One region of the Williamsia sp. DF01-3 genome, then DNA from elsewhere that is predicted to be linked to it. Evidence: predicted binding sites of a transcription regulator. Region 1 holds the regulator's gene; the other holds the start of a gene.
The links. The regulator HspR, encoded in region 1, represses chaperone genes until heat shock. The targets are predictions, from matches to a motif close to ANNTGAGTNNNNNNNACTCANNT.
Positions count from the first base shown of each region.

Region 2: a site for HspR is predicted at 4,633-4,655, ahead of lon (endopeptidase La). Genes of this name have one in related genera too.

Region 1 covers NZ_JALKFS010000005.1:4,905,958-4,917,069, reverse strand. Annotated here, with positions in the region: gene dnaK (molecular chaperone DnaK) at 1-1,472, shown strand, start outside; gene grpE (nucleotide exchange factor GrpE) at 1,469-2,083, shown strand; partial or broken gene dnaJ (molecular chaperone DnaJ) at 2,178-3,361, shown strand; gene MVA47_RS25070 (heat shock protein transcriptional repressor HspR) at 3,361-3,771, shown strand; gene MVA47_RS25065 (hypothetical protein) at 3,854-5,065, shown strand; gene MVA47_RS25060 (FAD-binding oxidoreductase) at 5,068-6,219, opposite strand; gene MVA47_RS25055 (amidohydrolase) at 6,384-7,538, shown strand; gene MVA47_RS27125 (FAD-dependent oxidoreductase) at 7,539-8,282, opposite strand; gene MVA47_RS27120 (FAD-binding protein) at 8,213-9,298, opposite strand; gene MVA47_RS25045 (LLM class flavin-dependent oxidoreductase) at 9,403-10,824, shown strand; gene MVA47_RS25040 (SHOCT domain-containing protein) at 10,959-11,112, shown strand, end outside.
Region 2 covers NZ_JALKFS010000005.1:336,228-347,339, forward strand. Annotated here, with positions in the region: gene MVA47_RS26930 (TetR/AcrR family transcriptional regulator) at 1-691, shown strand, start outside; gene MVA47_RS03460 (GAF and ANTAR domain-containing protein) at 1,216-2,022, shown strand; gene MVA47_RS03465 (acyl-CoA desaturase) at 2,551-3,789, shown strand; gene MVA47_RS03470 (hypothetical protein) at 3,839-4,447, opposite strand; gene lon (endopeptidase La) at 4,667-7,003, shown strand; gene MVA47_RS03480 (DUF3140 domain-containing protein) at 7,175-7,456, shown strand; gene MVA47_RS03485 (TfoX/Sxy family protein) at 7,542-7,865, shown strand; gene MVA47_RS03490 (DUF4436 family protein) at 7,873-8,745, opposite strand; gene MVA47_RS03495 (ATP-binding cassette domain-containing protein) at 8,851-9,450, opposite strand; gene MVA47_RS03500 (ABC transporter transmembrane domain-containing protein) at 9,378-10,553, opposite strand; gene MVA47_RS03505 (type III polyketide synthase) at 10,566-11,112, opposite strand, start outside.

The sequences.
Region 1 (11,112 bases):
CCCAGCGTCAGGCCACCAAGGAAGCCGGCCAGATCGCCGGCCTCAACGTGCTCCGCATCGTCAACGAGCCCACCGCCGCCGCATTGGCGTACGGCCTGGACAAGGGCGAGAAGGAACAGACCATCCTGGTGTTCGACCTCGGTGGCGGCACCTTCGACGTCTCGTTGCTGGAAATCGGCGACGGTGTCGTCGAGGTCCGGGCGACCTCCGGCGACAACCACCTCGGTGGTGACGACTGGGATCAGCGTGTCGTCGACTGGCTCGTCGACAAGTTCAAGGCGCAGAACGGCATCGACCTGACCAAGGACAAGATGGCCCTGCAGCGTCTGCGTGAGGCCGCAGAGAAGGCGAAGATCGAACTGTCCTCGGGACAGAGCACTTCGATCAACCTGCCCTACATCACGGTCGATGCGGACAAGAACCCGCTGTTCCTCGATGAGCAGCTCACCCGCAGCGAGTTCCAGAAGATCACGAACGACTTGCTCGAGCGCACCCGTGCGCCGTTCCAGGCCGTGGTCAAGGACGCCGGCATCGCAGTCGGCGACATCGACCACGTCGTGCTGGTCGGTGGCTCCACTCGTATGCCCGCCGTCAGCGACCTGGTTCGCGAACTGACCGGTGGCCGTGAGCCCAACAAGGGTGTCAACCCTGATGAGGTCGTGGCCGTCGGTGCCGCACTGCAGGCCGGTGTGCTCCGCGGTGAGGTCAAGGACGTCCTGCTCCTCGACGTCACCCCGCTCTCGCTCGGTATCGAGACCAAGGGCGGCGTGATGCACAAGCTGATCGAACGCAACACCACCATCCCGACCAAGCGGTCGGAGACCTACACCACGGCAGAGGACAACCAGCCGTCGGTGCAGATCCAGGTGTATCAGGGTGAGCGTGAGATCGCCTCGCACAACAAGCTGCTCGGTTCGTTCGAACTGGCCGGTATCGCTCCTGCACCGCAGGGTGTCCCGCAGATCGAGGTGACCTTCGACATCGACGCCAACGGCATCGTGCACGTCACCGCCAAGGACAAGGGAACCGGCAAGGAGAACACCATCCGGATCCAGGACGGCTCGGGCCTGTCCAAGGACGAGATCGATCGGATGATCAAGGACGCCGAAGCGCACGCTGACGAAGACCGGAAGCGTCGCGAAGAGGCCGAGACCCGCAATCAGGCGGAGTCGCTGGTCAACCAGACCGAGAAGTTCCTCAAGGAGTCGGACGACAAGGTCCCGGCCGAGCTCAAGACCAAGGTCGAAGGCTCGATCGAGGGCGTGCGCGAGGCTCTCAAGGGCAGTGATCTCGGTGCCGTGAAGTCGGCGGTCGAGAAGTTGACCACCGAGTCGCAGGAACTGGGTCAGGCCATCTACGCCAACGCTGCCGCCGAAGGCGAAGGAGCAGCCGCAGCCGGCGGCGCCGACGATGTCGTCGATGCCGAGGTTGTGGACGAAGGTGCTGACAACGCCGCCGGAGAGACCAAGTGACGGGTCCGGAAACCGATCCGGCGACCGCCACGGAGGAAGCTCCTCCGGCCACGGATGCCGCGGACGCGCCCGTAGACGGCGCAGACGCAGCACCCGCTCCGGAATCGGATGACACGGTGGATGCGGCGATCGACGACGCAGTCGCCGATGTCACGGGCTCGGACAAAGAGTCCGAGTTGCTCGCCGACCTGCAGCGTGTGCACGCGGAGTACGCCAACTACCGGCGTCGCGCCGAGCGCGAGAAGGTCAGCGCGCAGCAGTACGGCAAGGGTGATCTCATCAAGTCGCTGCTGCCCGTTCTCGACGACCTGGACCGCGCCCGTGCGCACGGTGACCTCGAAGCGGGCCCGCTACGTGCGGTGGCCGATAAGATCACCGAGACACTCACCGCGGCCGGTCTCGCCTCGTTCGGGGCCGAGGGCGACGAGTTCGACCCGGCGTTGCACGAAGCGGTGCAACATGAAGGTCAGGGATCGAATCCGGTGATCGGAACGGTGTACCGGCAAGGTTTCCGTCTCGGCGACCGGGTACTGCGCACCGCCATGGTCGTGGTGGTCGACGGTCCGGAACCGGCAGTACAGACCCCTACGGGTCAGACCGACGAAGAATGAGCATTCCGGCCCAGGCGCACCGCGCCTGGGCCGGGATCGCTACCAAGACTTTTGCAGAGAACGAGATTTGAGAAAGAGAAGGAGGTGACGCCTGGTGGCTCCTCAACGTGAGTGGCTCGAACAGGACTTCTACAAAGCGCTGGGCGTTGCATCCGATGCGTCCGCCGACGACATCAAGCGGGCCTACCGCAAGCTGGCGCGCGAACTGCATCCAGATGCGAACCCGAACGACCCGGCTGCCGAAGAACGCTTCAAGCTGGTTTCCGAGGCGCACAGCGTGCTGTCCGACCCCGCCAAGCGCAAGGAGTACGACGACACCCGGCGCATGTTCGCCGGCGCGCGCGGTCGCGGTGGTGCTGCCGGATTCCCCGGCGGCTACGGCACCACGGCCGGTGGTCAGGAGTTCAACCTCAACGATCTGTTCGGCGACGCGGCGGGCGGACCGGCCGGCGGCGCAGGTGGATTCAGCGACCTGTTCGGTGGCCTGTTCAACCGCACCGCCACCCCCGTGGCACCCAGACCCGCAGTCGTCGCGGCAACGACCTGGAAACCGAGACCACGCTGACCTTCAAAGAGGCGGCGCTGGGTACCTCGAAGACCATCACCATCACCAGCTCGGCGCCGTGCACGAACTGTCATGGCAGTGGCGCGAAGCCCGGCACCAGTCCTCGGGTGTGCCCCACCTGCAACGGCGCCGGCGTCGTCAGCCGCAATCAGGGCGCATTCGGATTCAGCGAACCGTGTTCGGACTGCCGCGGCACCGGATCCAAGATCGACGATCCGTGCCCGGTGTGTGAGGGCGACGGCGCCACGGTCCGTACCCGCCCGATCACCGTGCGCATCCCGCCCGGTGTGTCCGACGGTGGCCGGATCCGGCTGGCCGGGCAGGGCGAAGCGGGCCTGCGCGGCGCACCGTCGGGCGACCTGTACGTCAGCGTCCACGTCTCGCCCGACCGCACCTTCACCCGCAGCGGCGACGACGTGAAGGTGACCCTCCCGGTGACCTTCGCCGAACTGGTCCTCGGCACCACGGTGTCGGTACCGACACTCGACGGCAGCGTCGGGTTGAAGATCCCGCCGAACACCGTCGACGGACGCACCCTGCGGGTTCGCGGCCGCGGTGTCGCCAAACGGGCAGGCGGCGCCGGCGATCTGTTGGTGACCGTGAAGGTTGCAGTGCCGCCGAAGCTCGACGACGCGGCCATCGAAGCTCTTGGCAAGTACGCCGCGGCAGAAAAGGCCAGCGGTTTCGACCCGCGTGCGAATTGGGGTAAGTGATGAGCTCCCGCCGTGAAGAACGTGAATCCGCAGAACAATCGGCGCGGATGTTCGTGATCTCGGTGGCCGCCGAACTGGCCGGCATGCATGCGCAGACACTGCGCACCTACGACCGCCTCGGGCTCGTCACCCCCCAGCGCGCGGCGGGTGGCGGGCGGCGGTACTCCAGTCGCGACGTCGAACTGCTCCGCGAGGTGCAGCGACTGTCGCAGGACGAGGGTGTGAACCTGGCCGGCATCAAGCGCGTGATCGAGTTGACCAACCAGGTCGACGCGCTGCAGAGCCGGATCCGTGAGCTGGAGGCAGAGGTCGCCGCCCATCGCGCGAGCAGTCGCGGCGAGCTCGTCCCGATGCCGCGAACCAGCGCGTTGGTCGTGTGGAAGCCGCGCCGCGAGCGCGGCGACAGATGAGCACGGTATCGGCAGGAGTCGATTCCGCCTCGCATTTCGTGAGTTTCGGTAACAGCGCCTTGGATGAGAGCGATACTCAGGTATGAGCCAGGTACTCGGGATTTCGATCACCGACCTGGAGATCGCCTCGGTGGTCGTCGATTCCGGCACCGGTGAGGTATTGGCCCGCAACTTCGTTGAGTTGACGGGCCCTTCTCCTGAGATCGCCTTCGACGCGATCTATCAGTTGGTCGAGTCCGCACCCATCACGCCATCGGCGATCACCATCGCCTGCTCCGACAGCGGAATGCAGTTGGCGATCGACGACATCCTCGCCGCGAAAGTTGTACCCGACTTCATCCTGCCGCCGAACCCGGCAGCCGATTCCTCGGTCGCGCCCATCAAACCCGCATGGTTCGCGCGCACGACCGTCGTCGGGACCCCACTCGCGTTCGCCGAGCTCGCGACCACTCAGTTCGGTTCACGCGGTGTTGTGGTGGTTGCCGACCTCGACACCACCGGGGCCCTGTTCACCGGCCAGTCCGTCGCCCTCATCGACACCTCGGCCCGCACCGTCGTGGGGGCCAGTGCGGTGTCCGGATTCGGCGAACGGCTCCCGGTCACCGAGCCCGAGGGTGCGCAGACCCTCGCCGACGCGATCGCGGTCATCCCCAACCCCAGCAACGCCGTCCACGGAGTTGTGGTGGTGGGCCCGGGCGCTCAGGTTCCCGGCGTCGCACCGTCGCTCGAATACGCCCTGCAGCTGCCCGTGCAACTGGTGGACGACCCTCAATACGCGGCCGCCAGTGGCGCGGCCATGGTCGCCGCCGCGGCGGTCGGACACAGTCGCGACAACAACCGATGGGTGCTGCTCTCGGCGAGCGCGGGTGCCGCGCTGCTGCTGGCCGTCGGGGTGATCATCGCGGTTGTGATGACCGGTGGCAGCGACAACCCCGAGACCGTGAGCGACGACAACTCCGTCACCGCCAAGTTCTCGAGCACCAGCACCACCGCCCCTCCGACCACGTCGAAGGGGTTGTCGCGCATCTCGTCTCCGACGATCTCGGTGCCCGCAAGCAGCACTCAGACGATCCCGGCTCCGCCACCGGCGCCGCCGTCCACGATCAGCCAGGCGCCGCCGTCGATCACAGTCACCCAGCCACCGCCGCCGGTGACAACCACCACCACGACGTCTGAGCCGCCAGAGGAGAGCAGCGAAGAGCCGGATCCGGATCCTCCGACAGACCCGTCTGGTTCGGTGAGCGTTCCAAGCTCACCATCGGACGCGAACATTCCAGGTGACGGGCCGCCGTAGCCCTAAACCGGGTCGTGCTGCATCAAACTCGCTCGGATGCCCGCGATGAGCAGCCGTCTGCGCGTGGTGGCCAGCATCTCCGGTGAACCCGCGAGCAGCACTTGATGATCGGTCCAATCGCGGTCATAGCCGAGTACTGCGTCGGCGAGTTGGCCCTGCACCCGTTCCAGTTCGATGGTCTGGTCGTGCTCGCTCGGGGTGCTCCACCAGGGATCGGTTTCGTCCTCCACCACGGTGGTGATGGTGAGCCACGGGTTGGTCGCGGCGATCTGCCACAAGAAGAACAGATCGTAGAGATCGGCCGGGTATCGCGCACCGTAGAACAGGTGCACATTCGGCGCGTCGACCCGCCGTGCGAGTTCGATGATCATGGCCCGCAGGGGTGCGAGCCCGGTTCCGCCCGCGATCATCAACACGTCGCGATCGGGCAGCAGGTGCAAGGTCCCGTGGTTCTGCGCGAACGTCCACACGTCGCCGACCTGGGTTTCGGTGACGATCGAGTTGCTCACCGAGCCGCCCGGAACCGCTCGGACGTGGAACTCCAGCTCACCGGCGGGGTTGGCGGGAATGGATGGCGAGAGATGGCGCCATATCCGCGGCCATTGGGGTATCTGCACCTCGAGGTACTGGCCGGCCGAGTAGGTCAGCGGTGTACGGCTGAGCAGCCGCACGACGGCCAGGTCGCGGGACAACCGGTACTTCTCGGCGACCGTCGCCTGCCATGTGGCAGGACCTTTCGCCGAATGTGCGGCGCCCCGCATCACCCCCGTGGTGAGCAACAGCGCCTGTGACACCACATTGGCGGACTCCTCATCCCATTGGGGGCCCATCGTCGCAGCGATCTCACGGGTCAGCGCCACGAGGAACTGCTGGTAGTGCTCCTCGGTGACCCCGAACTTGCGGTGGTCGCGGCCGAGCTGCCCGAGGAAGTCCAGCAGATGGGGATGGCTGCTGGTGTCGGGGACCGTTTCGAGCACGTAGTCGATGACCCGGAACAGGGTCGCTCGCTGATGGGCCATGTTCGCCGGGAAGAGGTCGCGTAGTTCGGGGTTCATCGCGAAAAGGCGCAGATAGAAGTTCGCGGTGAACCGGTCGGCATCTCGTCCCAGCACATCGCGCACCTGCAACAGCACATGCCGTGTATGGGTACCCACGCCGCGTCGGCCTTCCCTCATCGCGCTGCGAACAACGCCTGTCAGCATAGATACTTCCGCGACAGACCGTATTTTATTGTCCCGCGTTCCGCGCCGGAATGGACTGTCGCAATCGGTCGCGAACTTGCGATCAGAGTGCGTACAACGCTGGGTACAGTCATTCCATGGCAAAAGGACGGGCAGAGGACTCTGCGCGATCCGAAGGGGATACGCGTTTGTCCGGTGGGGCACTGCTGGGGATCGTCCCCGGCGTCATCGACACGCACATCCACCAGTGGGATCCCCTTCGGACCCCGCGTGAGGCAGCGAAGCGCACCCGCATCTACCGGGCAGCGCCGATATTGGGCAAGGCCATCTTCCGGTACGCCGTTGCCCAGCGCGACCGCGAACTCGTGCTCGACCCCAAGTTCGTCACCCGGCCGTATCTGCCCAAGCACTACTACGCCGATGCTGCCAAGGTGGTGCCGCTGACCGGTGTTCCGGTGGAGTCCGTGGTGCACATGCAGGCCGACTGGCGCACGGACGATCCGATGGCGGCCGCTGCCGAGACCCGCTGGGTCACCAGCCTGCCGTTCGGTCAGGAAGGTGCTCCAGAGCTTGGTGCGGTGATCGCCAGAGGTGATCCTCGTGGCCCCGACTTCTCCCAGCTGCTGGACATGCATCTGGAGATCAGTGGGCTGGTTCGCGGCATCCGGTGCATGGCAGCGTGGCATCCCGACCCCAAGGTGCGCAGCTGGGCCGACACCGACGGGCTGTTCGCGTCGGCAGACTTCCTCGAAGGGTTCGGCGCCCTCGCCGACCGTAACCTGGTCTTCGAGGCGTGGGTGTACTCCCATCAACTACGCGACGTGCGGACTCTGGCGCGCGAGTACCCGGACACCACCATCGTGCTGAACCATCTGGGCACCCCGGTGGGCCTGTTCGGGCCGATGGGCCAGAGCACCGGCCACACGGCCGCCCAGCGTCACGAGCTGATGCGTGCGTGGCGTGAGGACATCAGCGCGGTTGCCCAGTGCCGCAACGTTATCGCCAAGCTGTCGGGCATCGCTTTCCCGTTGCTCGGTTACGGACACCAGCGGTCGGGCAACATCGGCACCCAGCAGACACTGACGAACATGACCGGACCGCTCCTCGAACATGCGGTGTCGGTGTTCGGCCCGGATCGCCTCATGTTCGGGTCCAACTTCCCGGCCGACAAACCCAACGCATCGATGGCGACCATCGTCGGCACCCAACTCGACGTGCTCGCCCCCTACGGGGAAGACTTGCTGCGCAAGGTGTTCCGCGACAATGCCCGCCGGGTGTACTCGATCGACTGATCAGTGACTGGGCGGCAGGTCGGCCAGCCGTAGCTGCGACAACCTGTCGTGCACCAACGGCACCGACGACGCCCCTTCGCCGCTGGCCGAGGCCACGCGTTTCATGGATCCGCTGCGAACGTCACCGACCGCGAAGATGCCGGGCACACTGGTTTCGAGGAATGCCGGGGGCACGCCGTCCACCCAGAGCTCTTTCGGCACGGACCGTCCGGTCAGCAGGAAGCCGTGGTCGTCGCGGGCGACCTGCGCGGGGATCCAGTCGCAGGTGGGGGCGGCGCCGAGCAGCAGGAACAGGCCGGCCGCCTCGACACGTTCGGGTGTGCGGGTTCTGTTGTCGCACAGCGTGAGCCATTCCAGATGACCGTCGCCACCGCCGTCGATCACCTCGGTGTATCCGCGGACGGTGATGCGCGGGTTGGCCTGGATCTCACGGATCAGGTAGTCCGACATGGTTTCTGCGAGACCGTCGCGCCGCACCGCTATGGTGACCGCATCGGCGAACCGTGACAGGTGCATGGCCGCCTGCCCCGCCGAGTTGCCGCCACCGACCACCACGACGTGCTTGCCGGTCATCTCGCGGGCTGCGCTGGTGGCCGCGCCGTAGTAGACGCCGGCGCCGACAAGATCTTCGATGCCACGCACGCCGAATCGGCGATAGGCCACACCCGTAGCGATCACGATGGTGCGGGCGCAGATCTTGGCGTCATCCACCCGGACGTGGTGATGGTCGGTACCCACCTCGATGCTGGTGGCGCCGCGACCGCTGAAGAACTGGGCCCCGAACCGGCTCGCCTGGATGCGGGCACGCTGGGCCAGTCGCATACCGGAGATGCCCCGGGGAAGCCGAGATAGTTCTTGATCATCGAGCTGGTTCCGGCCTGACCACCGATCGCGCCGGATTCGAGCACTGTGGTGGACAGACCTTCGGATGCGCCGTACACGGCAGCGGCAAGCCCGGCCGGCCCTGCACCCAGCACCACGACGTCTGAGACGGTTCCCTCGGGAATGCTGTCCGCCGAGCCGTAGACCGATTCGGCCACCTGCGCGAGAGTCGGCCGCGACAGTGGTGGGCGCCCGGCGCGGGAGAGGATGGGAAACTCGGCCTTGCCTTCGACCGAAGCGAGCAGGGCCCGTCCCGCAAGCGATTCGGGGCTGTGGATCTGCACGGGCATACCCATCCGGTCCAGGAAGTCGCGGATCGCGGAGAGTTCGGATGATGGTCCGTCGGTGACGATCTGGATGAAGGCGACCTCGGGTGCGGCCACCGACCAGCCCCAGTCGGACAGGTATTCGACGATCGCGGTGTGGAACTCCTCGTCGCGCTGTCCCTGCGGGATGGCGAGGTACGTGTCGTACTTGCCGGCGGAGATCTCGCCGCGCAGGTCGTCGAAGGAGGTGCCGAACTTGCTGGCCGGGATCAGGGCGATGCGCCGCGCGGTGGGCACCAGGTACCGCATCTTGTGCAGCAGCCGGGACCCGTCCCAGTCCTCTTCGAAGGCGGACAGTTCGGAGACGATGAGTGCCACCGGAACCTCTTGCGCGAGCAGCGTCTTGACGGTGTCGATGGCAGCGGCGGCTGTTTCGGTGAAGACGACGGAGTAGTCGCGGCCATAGCGGCTGCGGATCTCGTCGACGATGGTGTTGCGGTTGTCTTCGGTGACCACCAGCACGATGGCGGGGGTCAGTCGTTCGCCCGGTCCCAACTCATCCGTGCCCAACTCTTCTGGACCCAGTTCTTCTTCAGATGCAAATACGCTCACCGGTCAATTTAGTTGGTCATTCGGTCCAGCGTGATTCCAAGTGTTTCCCGCGGGCCGTGCGCTGCCAAGAATTGGCCTGCAACTGCCCGTGGAAGGTGTACCGAATGACCCGCAAGATCCGGTTCAACGCGTTCGACATGAACTGCGTAGCCCATCAATCGCCAGGTATGTGGCGTCATCCCGACGACCGGTCGTGGGACTACAACACCCTCGACTACTGGGTTGATCTGGCGAAGGCGCTCGAGGGTGGCGGTTTCGACGGGCTGTTCATCGCCGACGTCCTGGGCACCTACGACGTGTACGCCGGCACCGACGAGGCGGCGATTCGCCAGGGCGCCCAGATCCCGGTGGCCGATCCGCTGTTGCTCGTCTCGGCGATGGCCCACGCCACCGAACATCTCGGGTTCGGGATCACGGCGGGCACCGGGTTCGAGCATCCGTACCCGTTCGCCCGTCGGCTGTCGACGCTCGATCATCTGACGCGTGGCCGGATCGGGTGGAATGTCGTCACCGGGTACCTGCCCGCCGCGGCTCGCAACATGGGGGAGGTCGACCAACTCGAACACGACGCCCGCTACGACCACGCCGACGAATACCTCACCGTGCTCTACAAACTGTGGGAAGGCTCGTGGGAGCGGGACGCGGTGCGCCGCGACAAGGAGCACGGTGTGTTCGCCGACCCGGCGAAGGTCCACCACATCGGCCACCGTGGAACGCATTTCAACGTTCCCGGTATCCACCTCCACGAGCCGTCGCCGCAGGGTTCACCGGTCATTTATCAGGCAGGCGCATCTCCCCGCGGGGTCAAGTTCGCAGCAGAGAACGCCGAGGCCATCTTCGTCGGGGCGCCCACCAAGGACATCTTGCGGACCCTCGTGGAGAACATCCGCGGACAGCTGGTGGCGGCAGGTCGCGATGCCTACGACGCCAGGATCTACACACTCCTGACGATCATCACCGACGAGACCGAGGAAGCAGCCCAGGCCAAGGCCGCGGAGTACCGGCGCTACGCCAGCGACGAGGGCGCCTTGGTGTTCATGTCGGGCTGGATGGGCATCGACCTGTCGCAGTACGACCTCGACGAGCCGATCGGGAACGTGCACAGCAACGCCATCCAGTCGGCGGTGGCCGCGTTCAGCCAGGCGTCCGACACCGGCAAGGAGTGGACCATCCGCGACATCGCGGCGTGGGGCGGCATCGGCGGGATGGGCCCGCTGCTGGTCGGGTCGGGCGAGAGCATCGCCGATCAGTTGCTCGAGTGGGCAAACTACACCGATGTCGACGGATTCAATCTGGCCTATGCGGTCACCCCCGGAACGTTCACCGACGTCATCGAGCACGTGGTCCCTGCACTGGAGGCACGTGGGGCCTACGACCGCGAGTACGTGCCGGGCACGTTGCGGCACAAGCTGTTCGGCAAGGGAGATCTGCTTCCGGACCATCACCGAGGTGCGAGCTTCCGGGTGGGTGGCGTCAACTCCACGGTGGACGACTCTCTGCGTTTCGGAGCTGTCGCACCTGCCTGACAAACGCAGGCGGCCTATTGCTCGAGTGGCCAGGAGCTGAACGTCAACCGCACCCGGAATGTGCTTGCACATGCCATGATTCCGAAGAGGTCGCCGATTTCGGCGAGACACCATCAAGCAAGGAGTGGTTGGTCATGTGGGATTCATTCTGGGACTTCATCTGGTACACCGTGGTGATTTTCGCGTTCATCGCGTATCTGATGATTCTCTTCAACGTTCTCGCGGATTTGTTCCGTGATCACAAAACATCTGGATTGGTCAAAGCCGTCTGGATCATCTTCTTGATCC
Region 2 (11,112 bases), 4.6 Mb from region 1:
GGGCCCCGACAAGGCCGTTGGCGTAATCACCCAGTTGGCCGCTCGTCTCCTCGACGCAGCCACCACGACCACGCAGCAACCGGTTTCCGTGTCCTACGCCCCCATCGGAATGGCGCCGCAGGTTCCAATCACCAAGCGCGAGGCCATTCTCGCCGCCGCAACCCGATTGTTCGACCAGCGAGGTTATGCCGCAGTCGGCCTTAACGACATCGGCGCCGCGGCGAAAATCACCGGACCGGCGATCTACCATCACTTCCCGAGCAAGATCGATATCCTCGACGCGATTCTTGTACGTGGCAACGAGTCACTGTGGTTGTCGTTGAGCCACGCGCTCAACGCTGCCAACAGCGTCGACGACGCCCTCGATAGGGTTATCGACAGTTATGCCCAGTTCGTCTACCGCAACCCGTCGACGTTGGCTGTCCTGACGGCCGAGGTGGTCAATCTGCCAGAATCACTCCGCGAGATCTACCGACTGAACCAGCACAACTATATCGATGAGTGGGTTCAACTCCTAGGACAATGCGATCCGCGAATCAGTCAGGCAGAAGGCAGATTTCGCGTTCATGCGGCCATCGCCGTGATCAACAAACTCACCCGAGACGTCCACAGCAAGGGGCCAAGTCTCCTTGCTCAGACCACCCGACTTGCCCGAGCCCTCCTCACTGACCCGGCCAATTCTGGTACTTGACCACCGCCCAGCAGGGCGGGTTCACTTTTTCCGATTCCGTGGATGACACATCCATCAAACAAATCGAATAGCTGGCCAGCATCGCCGATCGGAGCGTCAAAGATGACGTACTCACGCCGTGACCAGTCTGTTGGGGCGGGGAGTCGGTGCGGAGATCATGGGCCGCCGCGCATTGGACGAGGGCCATCGACCGTGCGGCGGTTCCGGGAAGCCGATCTCATCGACTTCTTGCATCTCGCGATCGAGACATGACTTCACCCAGCGGGCCATCAACCAGTGCTGGAGCAAAGCCCGCCACGCTTGAACCCTGTCCAGGCCGGGACTAGACGCGTGCAGCCCTGGCAGTGCGCTGCCCCTGAGGAGGGAGCCCGGGCCTGAGCGGCAAGACTCTTCAAGAACGGCCCCCAGTGGACTGTCTCATCATGCTCGCCGGGACGTTACCGACCCCTTCTGTCACCACCCGATAAACTGGGCTCATCTTTGTTCGAAGGATGCGTGCGTCCGTGACCGAGGTGAGGACGCATATGACCGAAGACATCCCCGACGCGGCTACGGCGCACGGTGACCCCCGCCCTGAACTCGGGATGGACCCCGACGAACTCTTCGGCGACGACGTCGATGACCTCCGTAACAGTCTGAGTTCGCTGTCACAGCTGGCGATGACGTCACTGACACTTCCCCAAACCCTCACGCACATAGCCGAATTCGCTGTCAACGCCATTCCCGGTGCCGATGGTGCCGGGTTGACGTTGCTCGACGGCGATCGCCGCAACACGGTCGTCGCCAGCGACGACTTCGTGGTCGCGGTGGACAGCATCCAGTATTCGCTCGGCGAGGGTCCGTGCATCACTGCCGCCGAGCGCGCGCAGACCGTGCGCTCGGGCTCGCTCGGGGGGGACGCTCAGTGGCCGCGTTTCGGGCCCCGGGTCGGCAGACTCGGCGTACACAGTGTTCTGTCGCTACCGCTCAAGACGGAGGGCGGGGTGCTCGGCGCGATGAACGTATATGCCCGCGCCAAGAATGCATTCGATGACCGCGCAGTCGCGCTGGGCGAGCTGTTCGCCGTTCCCGCAGCGGTTTCGGTGCAAAATGCCCAGGCGCTTGCCAACGCGTTGACGCTGTCCGAACAACTGCAGAAAGCGCTGACCAATCGAAAGGTGATCGACCACGCGATCGGCATCGTGGTGAGCCGCAGTGGATGCACAAGCGCGGAGGCATTCGCGAAACTGCGCGAGATGAGCCAGAAGGACCACAGGAAGTTGGCCGACGTCGCCCAATCGATATTCGATGACGCCAAGCGCCGGGCACAGGCTCGCCGCTCCGGATCCTGAAAACAGCACAGGTTTCGGTTCGCTGGTCAGCGGCGGGTAAAGCTCAGGATGCACCCCTCGAGTTCGAACCACCATTGACCTCACCACGCTGCAAGAAGGGCTGATCGACCCAACTGTTGACCTCGCTGCGCTGATGACGGAAATGGTGGCGATCCTGATCGAGTCGGCCGACGCTGCACGCGTGGTGATCGCTGACGCTGTCAAACCTCAACCGCGCAGATTGTGACCGCGCTCGGCACGCGCGACTCGCAATCGTCAGCGCATGGCCGCCAACTGTTCACGGTGTGACCGACCGTCGTCAGTCGTACATTGACAGTTCGGCAAAATGCGCGGAACGTAGACAGTGCTGAGAAACCCAGCCGGCCCGGGGCCGGTTTCGCCGCCACCGGCCGCGCAACTGCCACACACGTTCGCTGCCCGGAAACTTTGTGTCAGACGAGTTCGACCTCTATCAGTGAGGGTCGTGTACGTCTGAACATCACCGATGAACCTTCTCGACAGAAGGCTCGCCGGAGCGGAGCGCACCCCGTGGCCATCACCGACATAGCTCGATACGCCCATCTCACCGACGTCGACATCGACTCGCTCAGCCGCGAACTCGACGCCATCCGACGCGACATCGAAGATCAACGCGGTGAGCGCGATTGGCGGTACATACATCGCGTCATCGCCCTGCAACGTGGGCTCGAGATAGGGGCCCGCGTCGTACTCATGGGATCCCGGCGAAGGCCGGTGTGGATTCTGGGGACATCGATGTTGGCCTGCTCGAAGGTTCTCGAGAACATGGAACTCGGTCACAACATCAGCCATGGGCAGTGGGACTGGATGAACGACCCCGAGATCCACTCCAACTCGTGGGAATGGGACCAGGTCGGCCCGTCGTCTCAGTGGAAGCGGGCCCACAACTACTCGCACCACCTCTACACCAACATCGTCGGCATGGATGACGACATCGGGTTCGGCATCCTCAGGATGACTCGCGACGTCGCTTGGCGCCCGGTCAATCTGATTCAGCCGTTGGCCAATGTTGTCCTCGCGACCACATTCGAATGGGGTATCGCGCGCCACGATCTGGACGCGCAAAAGCGAATGGACGTCGAGCGTGATCCAGGCACAGACGTCAGCCGGATCGGCAAGTCCGAAGCCAGTCGCACCTTCTGGCGAAAAATCGGCAAGCAGATGGGCAAGGATTTTGTCCTCTTTCCTGCTCTGACCGGACGGGCGTGGAAGACCACGCTGACGGCCAACGCGTCGGCGAACCTGATCCGCAACCTCTGGGCGTATGCGGTGATCTTCTGCGGTCATTTCCCCGACGGCGCAGAGAAATTCACGATGGCCGAGTACGAGTCAGAGACACGGCAGCAGTGGTATCTGCGACAGATGCTCGGCAGCGCCAACTTCAGGGCCGGTCCGTTGATGGCGCTGATGAGTGGGAACCTCTGCTATCAGATCGAGCATCATCTGTTCCCAGATCTGCCCAGCAATCGGTATGCGGAGATCGCCGAACGGGTCGAGGCCCTCTGCGAGAAGTTTGATCTCCCGTACACGACAGGGTCCTTGCCGCGGCAGTACTGGCTGGCCTTGCGCACCATCCACAAACTCGCCCTTCCCGACAGCTTCCTTTCGCGGTCGTCCGATGACGCGCCAGAGACCAGCAGCGAGCACCGCTTCGGAATCACCGACCCGCGCGCGACGAACGTGGAAACGGTGAGCCCACGCCGTGGACTGAAAGCTGCCATCGGAGCCCTGCGCGCCACGCATCGGTGAACACGTGACGGGGAGCTGCGGTACACAAGCGTGCACCCACGCCGGTGGCTCAGCGAAGCGACCAGGTCAGCTCTCCGTCAACAACGTCGGTAGTCCACCCATCGAACTCGCTGCCGGTCGCGATCGCCCCAATGAGATCGTCGAGCACAGATGCGACGCTGGGCCATCTGGTGGTGCCGTCGTCGGCATCGATCTTGTCGTAGCGCAGCACTTCGCCCCATTGGCTGCCGGTTCGTAGGTCAGCGACCAGCAAGTACCCGTCACGGTCGGCGAATGGGAAGTATTCCGGGACAAAGCCGTACGCGGGAAAGCCTGCGTAACTAGGGTATCCGCTTCTGGCGCCAGCCACCTCGAGCATCATCGCACGCACACTGATCATGTCCCGCAACGACAGGAGATCCACGTCGGGGAACACACGCGTCCAACGCCCCTCAAGGAACCCATTGACGCACTGAAACAAGTCGAGGATCTGCCCACGTACGGCCCCTGGAGCGAACCCGGCTTCCTCGAGGATCCGCTCGGCTTGGTCGTACGTCAGGCCCGGAGCAAACGACTCAACGGTGCGATGCGCACCGCGCTCGGACAGCGCGGCCAATAGTCGATCCCACCGCGGCCGCAGTGGCCCGTACTGGTCGCTGAACACCCGATCGTCGGTCATCTCGAACGCCCCCTTTGACCGTCACAGCTACGGCCGAGTCTAAAACAACCATGCGAGTTGCCCCTCTGCTAAAGGTTCTCTCGTCGTCGAGTATCGAACTCCTGCTCATCGTCACCTCGCCACGATCGTTTGATTTCGCTCTCGAAGAACATGGACTACCTGAGGAACAAAGGCCATCACCAGAAAGTTGAGCCCGAAGTACTTAACTTTGGAGGAAACATGAGCGAACTGAATCGCTTGCCGGTGTTGTTCCTGACCGACCCCGTCTTGCTCCCCGGCATGGTGGTCCCGGTCGAACTGGACGATGCCGCACGCGCCGCCGTCGACGCCGCGAAGGCCTCGGAGGCGGGCAAACTCTTGGTCGCCCCTCGATTGGACGACCGTTATCCCGCCTACGGCGTCGTCGCGTCGATCGTGCAGCTCGGCCGCCTCGCCGGTGGCGAATCGGCGGCGGTCCTCAAGGGCGAATCCCGCGCTCACATCGGATCGGGAACCACCGGGCCCGGCGCGGCGCTGTGGGTCGAGGTCGAAGCGGTGTCCGAACCCGCGGTCACCGACGAGGTGCGCGAACTGGCCGCCGAGTACAAGAAGCTCGTACTGGCCATGCTGCAACGTCGCGAGGCCTGGCAGGTCATCGACTCGGTCAACAAACTGAGCGATCCGTCGGCACTGGCCGACACCGCCGGTTACGCGTCGTACCTCACTGATGTCCAGAAGCGACAGATGCTCGAAACTCCCGACGTGGCAGAGCGTTTGACCACCCTGATCACGTGGACCCGCGACCACCTGGCCGAGGTCGAGGTGAACGACAAGATCGCCGGCGAGGTCCGCGACGGCATGGAGAAGACGCAGAAGGAGTTCCTGCTGCGTCAGCAACTGGCCGCGATTCGTAAGGAACTGGGCGAGGACGAACCCGACGGCAGCGACGACTACCGCGCCCGCGTCGAGGCGGCGGAGCTGCCCGACAACGTGCGCGAAGCTGCGATGCGCGAGGTCGGCAAACTGGAGCGCGCCAGCGACCAGAGCCCCGAGACCGGCTGGATCCGAACCTGGCTGGATACGGTGCTGGACCTGCCGTGGAATGTGACCACCACCGACTCCACCGACATCAAGGGTGCCCGGGCCATCCTCGACGCCGACCACCACGGGTTGGACGACGTGAAGGACCGCATCGTCGAATACTTGGCCGTCCGGGCTCGCCGCGCCGAACGCGGCCTGCAGGTCGTCGGTGGTCGCGGGTCGGGTGCGGTGATGGTGCTGGCCGGACCTCCCGGAGTCGGCAAGACGTCGTTGGGTGAGAGCGTTGCCCGCGCCCTCGGTCGAAAGTTCGTCCGCGTCGCCCTCGGTGGCGTCCGCGACGAGGCCGAGATACGTGGACACCGGCGTACCTACGTCGGCGCGCTGCCCGGACGTATCGTGCGTGCCATCGGCGAAGCGGGATCGATGAATCCCGTTGTGCTGCTGGACGAGATCGACAAGGTCGGCGCCGACTACCGCGGCGACCCCAGTGCGGCACTGCTCGAGGTGCTCGACCCGGCCCAGAACCACACCTTCCGCGACCACTACCTGGACCTGGACCTCAACCTGTCGGATGTGGTGTTCCTGGCGACCGCCAACGTGATCGAGCAGATCCCGTCGGCACTGCTCGACCGTATGGAACTGGTGACCATCGACGGCTACACCGAAGACGACAAGGTTGCCATTGCACGCAACTACCTACTGCCTCGGCAGCAGGAACGGGCGGCGATCACCGACGACGAGGTGGAGGTGACGGACGCTGCGCTCCGCAAGATCGCGGCCGACTACACCCGTGAACCCGGTGTGCGACAGTTCGAACGGCTCCTGGCCAAACTGCTGCGCAAGGTGACCACGGCACTGGCCGGCACCGAAAGCACAGACGGTTCCGTCAAGGTGCGTGTCGACGAGCCCGACCTGGTCGGGTACCTGGGCCGCCCACGCTTCACACCTGATGCCGAAGAGCGGACGGCCGTGCCGGGTGTGGCAACCGGGCTGGCGGTCACCGGGCTGGGCGGCGATGTGCTCTACATCGAAGCCGGGTCCACCGATGGCGAAGGACTGGTCCTCACCGGGCAGCTCGGGGACGTGATGAAGGAGTCTGCACAGATCGCGCTGAGCTACGTGCGTTCCCACGCAGCCGATTTCAGCATCGACCCCAAGTCGCTGGAACGCAGCATCCACGTGCACGTCCCGGCCGGCGCAACTCCCAAGGACGGTCCGTCCGCGGGTGTCACAATGGTGACCGCGCTGGTGTCGATGGCAACCGGACGCAAGGTGCGGGCCGACGTCGCGATGACCGGCGAGGTCACCCTCAACGGACGGGTGCTGCCCATCGGTGGCGTGAAGCAGAAGCTGCTGGCGGCCGCGCGGTCGGGAATGACGACGGTCTTCATCCCGCAACGCAACGAGCCCGATCTGGATGACGTGCCTGCCGAGGTGTTGGAGGCACTGACCGTGCTGCCGATGACCGACGTCGCCGACATCATCGCCCAGGCGCTCGAGCCCGCTGCGGATCAAAAGGCAACCGTCGCAGCCTGATCGACATCTCTGCCCACCTGTTCTCATATCGCTCCCCCGCCCCCTGGCGGGGTGGGTACCCGAGAATGGGTGGGCGGAGTTCTGTCACGGACAGGTTGTACAAGGTTTCGGCACGGGTGGATCGAGGTAGAGCTCAGTATTGATCTCGAAGTCCGAGGGAAGGACCGCCCGATGAGTGCACAGACCAACGATGCCGTGGCCGAAGTGTGGGATGGCTGGCAGGAAGCAGTCAACATGACGGCCGGTGAACTCGAGTCCTTCCTCGACACCCCCGAATCGAAAGACGTGGGAGACAAGAGCTCGGGCGGCGAATCCACTGGCCACAAGTCAGGCCGGCGAATCGTGGACATCCTGCGTGCCAACAAGAGCGACCTGACCGATGACGATGCCGCACACATGCACAAGGTCGTCGGCTACGTCCATCGACATCTGGCTCAGCGTTCCCTCCGGTGACGTTTCCGACACCGCCTGGAGATACTCACTGATGAATTGGGGGCACGACCCCACAAAATGAAGTCGGTTGCCGCACACTTGATCCATGGCCTATGACACGCATCTGGCGGACCGCGTTCGGGAACTCATGGGTCCAGAGGCGGGCGTCTCGGAAAAGCGGATGTTCGGTGGTCTGGCCTTCCTGATCGACGGTCACATGGCCGTGGCGGTCAGCGGGCAAGGCGGGCTGATGGTCCGGGTCGACCCGGCCCAATCGAAAACTCTGCTCGGCCGCGCCCACGTGTCGCCGATGGTGATGCGCGGGAAGGAGCTTGCCGGGTGGATCCGGGTGGCCACGGACGGCGTCAAGACCAGAAAGCAACTCCAGACGTGGGTGGACCGCGGCGTCGCGCGAGCGCGGCTGGCGTAGCCGGCGGTCAGGGCGCCTGGCGCCACCATGCGATGACGTACAGCGACATCGCGGTCACCAACCCGGCGACCACCCAGAGAACAACCGAGTAGTCCACCCAGGAACCGAACGGTGGCGACCCCGGAAAAATGTTTCGCAGAGGGAGCACCGCGAACAGCATCACCGCGAACCACGTGACCATCGGCGGCTGAAAAGCCTTGCGCCGCCGCACGGTCTGGATCGACACGAACAGGGCACACACGGGGAGGACGATCAGTACCGCACAGAGCGCGAGATCGAAGACGAGCGATCCGGCCGTCCGGTCCGCGTAGATCGTGAACGCTTGTCCCCCACCGGCATCCTGATCATCGGACGTCACGTCCCAGCCTGTCAGTGAGTCGGTCACCACCACATCTGTCGGCAACGGGAACGAGACGGTGCCGGCCTCCGGCGACGACGCCTGGCTGAAGGCGCGCACCACCACGTTGTCGGACTGATATTCGTCGAAAGGCCACTCGCGGATGTCGCCGTTCGCATAGAGCTTGACCGGCAGCGGTCCCACCCTGGTCCCACTGTTGAACACCAGCCGCCCATCTGCGGCGATGGGTGAGACATCCACCACCAGTTCGTTCTTCAGATATCCGTTGTCACCCACCAGGTTTTTACCCGGATACACCGAGACATTCGCCGCGATGGAGAAATCACTCCCGCTGACGGCGTCGATGTCGAGGTAGACCAGCACGCTGTTGTCGGCGGCCACCCGGCCGTCCTCTCCGGAGTCGCCGTCACCGGACGCATAACCGAGGAGAACCGCCACGTAGACCACCACGACGCCCAGCACGATCAGCAGACCACGCCACCACGGACCTCGTTTGACAGTCTCCCGACCGTCCGCCGACACGTTGTCCACCTTTGACGCCACCCGTGGCCTCCCGCCCTCGATACACCGCTTCACGATGCCGACGGATCGGCCTCGGCTCGAAGTGAGTGTATCGGCCGAGGCGGGTCAACCTGCGGCTTCGCTCAGGATCGCTCCGTGCGACAACGGCCGGCTCTGCTGCAGCCGGCCGAAGTCGAGCTTGACCAGCTGGTCTGCGACGTCGAAGTAGCGGTCGTCATGGGTGATCACCACAACCGTCTTCCCGGCCCTCTTGAGGTCGGCGAGGATGTTGCGGTAGAACACTTCTCGGAACTGCGGTTCCTGATCAGCGGCCCATTCGTCGAACACGTATATCGGCCGGTCCTCGAGAAGTGCGGTCACCAACGTGAGCCGTTTACGTTGCCCCTGCGACAACGCAAGCGTGGACAATCGGCCGTCGTGGACCGACACCTTGTGCGAAATCTGCATCTGGTCGAGGTAGCGCCGCACTTCGTCGTCGATGCCGGGCCGCCGGAACCCGAGGTAGTCCTCGAAGAGGTGGAAGTCGGTGAAGACCGCTGATGCATTCTGCCGGAACCACTCGACGTTGCCGTGGGTGATCAGCTCACCGTTGAGCGTGAGCCTGCCGGAGTGCGGGGCATAGAGCCCCGTGATCAGTTTCGCCAGCGTCGATTTCCCACTGCCGTTGCCGCCCACGATGAAGGTGACCTGGCCGGGGTCGAGCACCAGATCGATGGGTCCGAGATGGAAGCCCGCCGCCGGGGGGCGGCCGGGTGGGGTGCGCCAGGCGGTGGCGGCGGACCGGCCATCTGTTCCCCGCGATAGGTGTAGCCGATCCCCGACAGTTCGAGCCGCGCATGCTTGGCCAGCGGCCGGTCGGTGAACGGGAGACTCGACTCGTCGTGCATCGACGACATCGACAGGTCCATCTCTTGGATCTTCTTCAGGGCCACATCGCCGCGCAACAGGTCGGGGATCAGATGCATGATGTTCTGCATCGGCATGGCGAGGAACGTGGTGATGAGGACGTACCCGACCATCACCTCGCGCGGCAGTTCGAGGATGACCGCCAGTCCGAACAGGATGAACGCCATGGTGCCGAGTTGACACAGCTGTCCGAATCCCTGGGCCACGGAGAACTTGGTGCCGGCTTCGACGTTCCTGGCACGCAACGCTTCCGCGGTCCCCAGGAGGTGACGGTCCATGAAGTCACGTCGACGGCCCCGGTGCAGTTTCAGCTCCTTGATACCGAGCGTCACCGATTGGAATGATCTGAGCAGGTCGTCCTCGTTCTCGCGGGCATTCCGGTAGATCTTGCGGACACGCTTGAGCACGGTTTCCACGCAGGCGATGGCGGCAAGGGTGGAGCCGACGGTGATGGCGAAGATGACTCCCGACACCACCGACAGGTACACCAGACAACCCACGATGGTCGCGGCGTCGATGCAGATGCTCGGGATCGCCGACACTGCCTGCGACAACGCACGTACGTCCTCGGTGAGCGTTGCCATCAACCTGTGCATGCCAAGACGTTCGAGATGCTCGAGGGGCGCCGACACCACGCCGGTGCTGAGCTTGGCCCGCAAACGGTAGATCGCGTTCTGCGCCAGATGGATCAGCAGGATCTGGGACAGCAGACCGGTGACCAGGACGACGGTGGCGGTGAGCAAGAACAGCTCGACGGTATGACCGGGATGCTTGTCCGGCGAGATGATGCTGTTGATCTGGGTGACCAGGTACGCGTTGGCTGCACCACCGATCAGGCCGGCCAATACGGCAATCGCGATGCCCTTCCACGACACCGACACGAGAAAGCGGATGAGTTGCATGGTGATTGCCTGCTACTTCCGGACGATGTCGAAGAGAAGGCCTTCGAGCGTGACCCCGGGGGCAAAAGAGAAGGCGATGCCCGTGCTGACCTTGTTGTCGTCGGAGGTTCGCTTGGCCATCTGCTCGAGAACGAAGATGAGCGAGACGCTGAGCATGTTTCCGTAGCGCGCCAGGATGTCCCAGCTCGCTTTGGCACAGGCCGGGTCGAGGCCGAGGGAATGCGCCGATTCATCGATGATCTTCGGTCCGCCGGGGTGGATTGCCCACAGGTCGATGTCGGACTTACCGAGTCCGTGGGACCGGAGAATCGCGCTGATCACCGGATCGACACCCCGATAGATGTAACCCGGGAGATCCTCGGCCAGTTCGCAGGTGATCCCGTTGTGGTTGACGCCCAACACGATTCCGTCCTCGGCGCCGTCCAGCAGGTGGCTGAACGTCTCGCGGATGACGATGTTCCCGGCCGGGATCGGGTGGCGGACCTCGCTGGCACCGACCACCACCGCGCCGCAGCCATCGCCGAACAGACTGTGGGTGATGACCTCGTTGATGTCGTCG